Regions from separate parts of the Variovorax sp. 22077 genome, predicted to be linked through region 1. Evidence: predicted binding sites of a transcription regulator. Region 1 holds the regulator's gene; the other holds the start of a gene.
The links. Region 1 encodes NrdR, which represses ribonucleotide reductase genes. Its sites were predicted from a motif close to CACNANATNTNGTG; they were not measured.
Positions count from the first base shown of each region.

Region 1 (4,414 bases):
TCCCGCGAAGCGCGAGGAAGGCGGCGAACCCGCCAAGGTGGCCCTGCTGTCTTCCGTTTCCTGAAGGAGTTTCGGCAGCGCGGGTGCGGCCTGCTGAGCTACACTCGAGCGGTACGCGACTGGCGATAGGCGCAGCACCCATCAAGGTGCCACGCGCTGACGTGGAATACCACTGGGAAGCGTACCGCCTGGTCACACAGGCGTTCAGCCGTTCGCCTGGGCAGCCCTTGTTTGGTTGAAGAACAAGGACCTCGTCTTCAAAGGACTGCCATGTACCAACGCAATATCCTGGTCGAACAGACCGACCCCGAAATCTGGGCCGCGATTCAAGCCGAGAACGCACGCCAGGAACACCACATCGAGCTGATCGCCAGCGAGAACTACGCCTCCCCGGCCGTCATGGCCGCCCAGGGCTCGCAGCTCACCAACAAGTACGCCGAAGGCTATCCGGGCAAGCGCTACTACGGCGGCTGCGAACACGTCGACGTGGCCGAACAGCTGGCCATCGACCGCATCAAGCAGATCTTCGGCGCCGACGCGGCCAACGTGCAGCCGCACTGCGGCGCCTCGGCCAACGAAGCCGTGATGCTGGCTTTCCTGAAGCCCGGCGACACCATCATGGGCATGAGCCTGGCCGAAGGCGGCCACCTGACCCACGGCATGCCGCTGAACATGAGCGGCAAGTGGTTCAACGTGGTGAGCTACGGCCTGAACGAGAAGGAAGAAATCGACTACGACGCGATGGAGCGCAAGGCGCATGAGCACATGCCCAAGCTGATCATCGCGGGTGCCTCGGCCTACTCGCTGCGCATCGACTTCGAGCGCTTCGCCAAGGTGGCCAAGGACGTCGGCGCGATCTTCATGGTCGACATCGCCCACTACGCCGGCCTCGTGGCTGCGGGCGTCTACCCCAACCCGGTGCCGCACGCAGACGTGGTCACCTCCACCACCCACAAGAGCCTGCGCGGCCCGCGCGGCGGCATCATCCTGATGAAGTCGCAGCACGAGAAGGCGATCAACAGCGCGATCTTCCCGGGCCTGCAAGGCGGCCCGCTGATGCACGTGATCGCCGCCAAGGCCGTGGCGTTCAAGGAAGCCATGTCGCCCGAGTTCAAGGCCTACCAGCAACAGGTGGTCAAGAACGCCCAGATCGTGGCCGAGACCCTCACCCAGCGCGGCCTGCGCATCGTGAGCGGACGCACCGAAAGCCACGTGATGCTGGTCGACCTGCGCTCCAAGGGCATCACCGGCAAGGAAGCCGAAGCCGTGCTGGGCAGCGCCCACATGACGATCAACAAGAACGCGATCCCCAACGACCCGGAAAAGCCCATGGTCACCAGCGGCGTGCGCATCGGCACCCCCGCCTTGACCACCCGCGGCTTCAAGGACGAAGAGGCCCGCATCACGGCGAACCTGGTTGCCGACGTGCTCGAGAACCCGCGCGACGCGGCGAACATCGAAGCGGTGCGCGCCAAGGTTCATGCCCTGACGAGCCGCTTCCCTGTCTACCGCTGATCTGTTGTCGGCTCGTAGAGAGAAGCAGGAAGACCTGGCCGCATGAAATGCCCCTTTTGCGGCCATCTTGAAACGCAGGTCGTGGAGACCCGCGTTTCAGAAGACGCCGACTTCGTCCGCAGGCGCCGCCAGTGCAGCGCCTGCGACAAGCGCTTCACCACCTACGAACGGCCCGACGTCAACTTTCCCGTGGTCGTGAAGAAGGACGGCAGCCGCGCCGACTTCGATTCGACCAAGGTGCGCGCCTCCATGATGCTGGCGCTGCGCAAGCGCCCCGTGAGCATCGAGCAGATCGACAACGCGCTGCTGCGCATCGAGCAGAAGCTGCTGGCCAGCGGCCTGCGCGAGATCGATTCGACCAAGGTCGGCGAGCTCGTCATGCGCGAACTCAAGAAGCTCGACAAGGTCGCCTACGTGCGCTTCGCCTCGGTGTACCGCAGCTTCGAGGACGTGGACGAGTTCAGGCAGTTGCTGCGCGATATCTGAGCCGCGCCGCGCGCCCCTACCTCCTCTCTCCGCCCGAATTCAGCGGGTCCAGCAGAGCTGAACCAATGAATCCGCGCTGCTTGTCCGCCCTGCGGCCAGTTTGACGCCTCGATGGTTCACCGTCAGCGTTCCGCACTCGTCTGCGGCTGACGCGCCTTGAGGTACGGCCTGCAGGGTATAGCTGGTTTCGCTGCGAGATACATAGCCTATGTTGTAGCTGGCCGATCCGGACGAAGGGGACTGCTTCAGCCCGGAGGGCAATCCGACGCTGCCGAGCGGATATTTGCCGTTGGCTGTCAGGTAGCGCTCGTTCCATTGCGCCGCCTGCAGCAGTTGCTGCTTTGCGTCCGCGCGCTTGGCCCGCAGCACATAGCGGGTGTAGCTCGGGTAGGCAATGGCAGCGAGGATTCCGATAACCACCGTCACGATCATGAGTTCGATCAGCGTGAAGCCGCACGAACGAGCCCACGGGCGGGCTTGTGCTCTGGGATTCTTGTCCATGGTTTCCGTTTCAGTCGCTCGAAATCAGACTGCGCCAGCCGAATCGGCGCACGATGTCCGGCCGGATGGGTGACTTGCAGTCGCCAGCGGCATTGCAGATCACGTCCTGGCCCTTCTGCCGGTTCTGCGGCTGCAGGACCAGGTCGTCCCTGCCGGAGCGGTTCCTGAAGCCCGCGTAGGCGCCCACCGCACCGGATGTGGTGTACGAAATGCCTGCAGGTGCGGAGCCGCTGAAGAAGTCGATCAGCAGCGACCACCCGTCGTCGCCCGTGCCGGCGGCGCAGTCGACCGAATTGCTGCTCGAACCAGGGATGGTTGTCGAGAACAGACCCACGCCGCTGCCCAGGACGTCACCTGGATAGACGATGCGCTCGCCGGCCACCGGCAGCTTCAGATGCCAGCCACGCCGGGCCCGCGAACCGCCGAAGCTCACGCCATTGCGGGAGACGGTGCGCAGTTCGGCGTCGCCCTCAGTGACGGAAGCGTCGCCGATGGTCTGCGCCACGAGATCGGTGAAGGCCGCAGTGCCCGAGCTTCCGTTGGCCAGGTCCCGGATGCCATACAGGTACTGGTCCGCAGTCGAGCCTTCATCACCCGAGGCGAAAAGTCGTCCAGTGCCGAACACCACCATGTAGCCCCCGTGGGGATGCCCGACCACAACAGGCGCCGCCGTGATCGGCTGGCCGGCTCCTGCTGCAAACAACGGCTTGTCGTCGAGGCCGGAGGCGGATTCCGATCCGGCCGCGCGGCGCCTGTCGAAGGGCCCCATGGTGGCCTTCCACCGGCGGCTGTCGGTGCTGCTGAGATCGAACTTCCAGAGATTGCCGAGCAGGTCGCCGGCGTAGACAAGGTCGACCTTGCCGTCGCCGTCATGGTCCACCGGACGTGGCGCGGACAGGCCGTTGCCCGTGTCTTTCGCCTGCGTGGTCGGCGCGGGAATCTTGAGGATTTCCTTGTCCCCATCGAGATACTGGATCCACAGCACCGCCTTCTCGCTCCTGCTGTTGTAGCCGTTGCCCAGGATCAGGGCCTTTCGGTCGTTGCTCAACTGTGCGACCTGCAGCGCCCGCCCCGAGAAGGCGTCGATCGCAGGCTGCTGGAACTGATGGCCCAGGTCATCGTCCGCAAGCGCGGTCGTGTCGATCAGCGCCACGGCGGCGGCATTGCCTTCGTCGATGCTCTCGGGCCTCGTGACGTCGAGTACGAAGTACCCCTTGCCACCCGCGCCCAGGGTGCCCACGAGCAGCGACTTCCAGTGGGCCGCCTTCTGCGCGTCGGTCGTCCTGGCCGAGGATGCCGCCCCCATGTAGATGTCGGCGACGAAGGCACTCCCGTCGACGTAGTACCGGTGGGTGTAGCCGCCTTCGCTGAGCCACTTGAGATTCGGCACCGCCGCCGTGCCGTAGAGGCCTTCGGGCACGTAGGCGAACGCCTCCTTGCCAGTGCTTGCGTTGAAGGCGTGCAGCATGCCGTCGTTGGCGCCGACATAGACCATCGGCGCGCGAGGGACTGCTGCGAACGCGGCGTAGGCGTTACCTGTGAAGCCGCTTTTCGGTTGTCCCGAATACCAGACGCTGGAGCCCACGATATCGCCGAGCACGTGGCCGCGTTTGCGGAACTGGCGACCGGCGCCCTCGTTGCTGCGGTCCCCGCGCAGGAAGTCGAGCACGGCCCGACCCAGGGCGGCGCTTTCGGGACCGGTGTCGGCGCTGGCCTTGAGCGCGGCTCTCTGCACGTCGCTCAAGGCGGCCCACCTGAACGGCACGCCCACGCCGGTCGTCGCCGCACGCCCCCCCGACGCAGGCGTGGTGCCTGAGAAGCTGAGCACATTGCGATCCCGGTCGTGTGCGCCAGCGCTTGCCATGCGGGTATCGAGCAGATCACGCGCCGACCAGTCGGCTTTGGCAGAGAG
Region 1 is NZ_JBQEQC010000002.1:239,279-243,692, forward strand. Features, by position in the region: gene ACTJLF_RS03600 (transglycosylase SLT domain-containing protein) at 1-64, shown strand, start outside; ZMP/ZTP riboswitch at 106-229, shown strand; gene glyA (serine hydroxymethyltransferase) at 271-1,515, shown strand; gene nrdR (transcriptional regulator NrdR) at 1,558-2,001, shown strand; gene ACTJLF_RS03615 (type IV pilin protein) at 2,041-2,502, opposite strand; gene ACTJLF_RS03620 (PilC/PilY family type IV pilus protein) at 2,513-4,414, opposite strand, start outside.

Region 2 (4,414 bases), on a different contig from region 1:
CGGCTGGCGAGGCGGCACCGGTCACCTCCGGCACCGGCATCGCCGCGCTCGACCGCCTCGTGGGCGAGTCGGAGCCGATGCGGCTGGTCAAGTCGCGCATCGCCAAGGTTGCGCGCGGCATGGCGCCGGTGCTGGTGCGCGGCGAGTCGGGCACCGGCAAGGAACTGGTTGCGCGCGCGGTGCATGCCTGCAGCCAGCGCAGCGAAGGCCCCTTCGTCGCGGTGAACTGCGGCGCGATTCCCGAGAACCTGCTCGAGGCCGAGTTCTTCGGTGCGAAGAAGGGCTCGTACACCGGCTCGTCGCAGGACCGCGACGGCTACTTCCAGGCCGCGCGCGGCGGCACGCTGTTCCTCGACGAGATCGGCGACCTGCCGCTGGCCATGCAGTCGAAGCTGCTGCGCGCGATCCAGGAGCGCAGCGTGCGCTCGATCGGCTCGACGCAGGAAGATGCCGTCGACGTGCGCATCGTGAGCGCCACTCATAAAGACCTGCACGCCGAAGTGCAGGCCGGCCGCTTCCGGCAAGACCTTTTCTACCGCCTCAACGTGATCGAGATCGCGGTGCCTGCGCTGCGCGACCGCCGCGAGGACCTGCCCGCGCTGTGCAACGCGCTGCTGTCGCGCATCGCACAGGACGGCGGGCTGCCGGTGCCTCACCTGTCGGACGAGTTGCTGCGCCGCCTCGCACAGCATCCGCTGAATGGCAACGTGCGCGAACTCGAGAACCTGCTGCACCGCGCGGTCGCGCTGAACGACGGCGACGAACTGCACCTCGACCTGATGGGCGGCTTCACGGCCGCGGCCGAAGCGGCGGCATCTTCTGCGCCCGCGCCGCTTTCGCTCCTGGGCGGCGACGCGGCGGCCGCTCCGGCCCCGGCGCCGGCCGCGCCGGTGGCGGCCTCTACCCGGCCCGCGCCTCCGCCGCTGCCCTCCGACCTTCAGGCCTACCTCGACCAGCAGGAGCGCGAGATCCTCGTGCGCGCGCTGCACGAGAGCGGCTTCAACCGCACCGCCGCCGCCGCCCGGCTCGGCATGAGCCTGCGCCAGATCCGCTATCGCATCGCGCGGCTGGGCATCACCACGCCCAACGGCGATGACGGCGCGAGCAGCAGCCATGCCGACGACTGAAGAAGAAGCGCTCGCCGCCGAGTCCGGCGACGCACTCTGGCAGGCCGGCTGGTACCGCTTCGCGAAGGCGCTGCCCTCGCCCAATTTCGGGCCCAGGCCGCAGGGCGCGCAGATCGATCTCATCGTGCTGCACTCGATCAGCCTGCCGCCCGGCGAGTACGGCGGCGACGCGGTGCAGCGGCTCTTCACCAACCGGCTCGACTGGGACGCACACCCCTACTTCCAGTCGATCCGCGGGCTGGAGGTTTCCTCGCACTTCTACGTGCGGCGCAACGGCGAGCTCTGGCAGTTCGTGAGCTGCGACGACCGCGCCTGGCATGCGGGCGTGTCGACGTGGCGCGGCCGCGGCAACTGCAATGACGACTCCATCGGCATCGAACTCGAGGGCCTCGAAGGCCAGCATTTCGAAGAGCCGCAATACGAGACGCTCGCGAGCCTGTGCGCCGCCATCGCGCAGCATTTTCCGGTGGCGTACATCGCCGGCCACGAGCACATCGCGCCGGGCCGCAAGCAGGACCCGGGCGCCGGTTTCGACTGGCGCCTTCTGCGCGAACAACTCGGCTGGAAGCCACAGATGTTTCCTGAGCAGGTCGTCGGGCGCTAATTTTTTTCAATCGCGCGGCGCCTCGCGATGCACCGCCACCGCGCTGCAGCGAAGAGAAAATCCGAAGGGCGCAATGCAGCAACCATGCGCCCTGCAAGCCCAAATCGGCCTGCAAGCCACAGCGCATGCGGGTTGCGGGACCATAGGCCAGTATTCATGGGGCATCTTCGCAGGTGTCCTATGTCGGAAGTAGTACCGGAAATCCTTGTATCCTTTCGAAAACGCTACATCTAGTGGGTTGTATGCCCCCTGCACCCTAGATATAGTGTCTTCCGTCCGGTCCCGTACACCGGTGCGGCGCCGGGCCAGGCGTCGCCATCCAACAAGAATTGCCAACCGAGAGGAAGCGAATGCAAACAGCCCTGAATCCCCAATCGACCCCGCGTGCAATCCCCTCCACGCCGTCGCAGCCGCAGCGAGACACTGCCGGCTCCCCCACCGGCCAGAACCTGGCCCACTACCAGATCATCCGCCGCAACGGCGCGGTGGTGCCCTTCGAGCCGAACAAGATCGCCATCGCGATGATGAAGGCCTTCCTGGCCGTTCACGGCACGCAGGGCGCGGCTTCGGCCAGCGTGCGCGAGACGGTCGACACGCTCACGCAGGGCGTGATCCGCGCGCTGGTGCGTTCGCGTCCGGGCGGCGGCACCTTCCACATCGAGGACGTGCAGGACCAGGTCGAGCTCGGCCTGATGCGCGGCGGCCACCATGAGATCGCCCGCGCCTACGTGCTGTACCGCGAGCGCCGCACGCAGGAACGCTCCAAGCAGGGCGAGCAGACCGCGCCGGCCACGCCCGCGCTGCACGTGCTGGACAAGGGCGAGCTGGTCGCGCTCGACGTGAACGAGCTCAAGAGCCTGATCGAATCGGCCTGCGAAGGCCTGGGCGAGAGCATCACGGCCGCGCCGATCGTCGCCGAGACGATGCGCAACCTGTACGACGGCGTGCCGCTCGACGAGGTCTACAAGGCATCGATCCTGGCGGCTCGCACGCTGATCGAGAAGGACCCCGACTACACCTTCGCCACCGCGCGCCTGCTGCTGCACACGATCTTCAAGGAGATCATCGGCCGCGAAGTGCTGCCCGCCGAACGCGCAACCGCCTACGCCGACTACTTCCCGCAGTTCATCAAGAAGGGCGTGGACAACGACCTGCTCGACGAGAAGCTGCTGCAGTACGACCTGCCCCGCCTGGGCGCGGCCCTGAAGCCCGAGCGCGACAACCAGTTCGACTACCTCGGCCTGCAGACCCTGTACGACCGCTACTTCCTGCACGTGCGCAAGACCCGCATCGAGCTGCCGCAGGCTTTCTTCATGCGCGTGGCCATGGGCCTGTCGCTCAATGAAATCGACCGCGAAGCGCGCGCCATCGAGTTCTACGAGGTGCTGTCGTCGTTCGACTTCATGTCGAGCACGCCCACCCTGTTCAACGCCGGCACGCTGCGCTCGCAGCTGTCGAGCTGCTACCTGACCACCGTGCCCGACGACCTGGACGGCATCTACGAGTCGATCAAGGAGAACGCGCTGCTGTCGAAGTTCGCCGGCGGCCTGGGCAACGACTGGACCCGCGTGCGCGCGCTCGGCAGCCACATCAAGGGCACGAACGGCGAATCGCAGGGCGTGGTGCCCTTCCTGAAGGTGGTGAACGACACGGCCGTGGCCGTGAACCAGGGCGGCAAGCGCAAGGGCGCCGTCTGCACGTACCTCGAAACCTGGCACCTCGACATCGAGGAGTTCCTGGAGCTGCGCAAGAACACCGGCGACGACCGCCGCCGCACGCACGACATGAACACGGCCAACTGGATCCCCGACCTGTTCATGCGCCGCGTGATGGAAAAGGGCACCTGGACGCTGTTCTCGCCCTCCAACGTGCCCGACCTGCACGACCTGTTCGGCGCCGACTTCGAGAAGGCCTACGTCGCCTACGAAGAGAAGGCCGCCCGCGGCGAGATCAAGCCGAGCCGCACCGTCCAGGCGACCGACCTGTGGCGCAAGATGCTCACGATGCTGTTCGAGACCGGCCACCCCTGGATCACGTTCAAGGACGCATGCAACGTGCGTTCGCCGCAGCAGCACGCCGGCGTGGTTCACTCGTCGAACCTGTGCACCGAGATCACGCTAAACACCAGCGACACCGAAACCGCCGTGTGCAACCTGGGTTCCGTGAACCTGCTGCAGCACCTGAAGGACGGCAAGGTCGACCAGGAGAAGCTGAAGAAGACCGTGTCGACCGCGATGCGCATGCTCGACAACGTGATCGACATCAACTACTACGCCGTGAAGAAGGCGCGCGACTCGAACCTGCGCCACCGTCCGGTCGGCCTGGGCCTGATGGGCTTCCAGGACGCGCTGTACGAACTGCGCATTCCCTACGCCTCGCAGGAAGCCGTGCAGTTCGCCGACGAGTCGATGGAAGCCATCTGCTACCACGCCTACTGGGCCTCGACCGAGCTCGCCAAGGAGCGCGGCAAGTACTCGAGCTACAAGGGCTCGCTGTGGGACAAGGGCATCCTGCCGATCGACTCGCTGGACCTGCTCGAGAAGGCACGCGGCGGCTACGTCGAGGTCGACCGCTCGGCCACCCTCGACTGGGACGCGCTGCGCTCGAAGATCAAGGCCGACGGCATGCGCAACTCGAACTGCGTGGCCATCGCCCCGACCGCGACCATCTCGAACATCATCGG
Region 2 is NZ_JBQEQC010000015.1:154,963-159,376, forward strand. Features, by position in the region: gene ACTJLF_RS21815 (sigma-54-dependent transcriptional regulator) at 1-1,127, shown strand, start outside; gene ampD (1,6-anhydro-N-acetylmuramyl-L-alanine amidase AmpD) at 1,114-1,731, shown strand; gene ACTJLF_RS21825 (ribonucleoside-diphosphate reductase subunit alpha) at 2,082-4,414, shown strand, end outside.
Region 2: a site for NrdR is predicted at 1,986-1,999, ahead of ACTJLF_RS21825 (ribonucleoside-diphosphate reductase subunit alpha). Genes of this name have one in related genera too.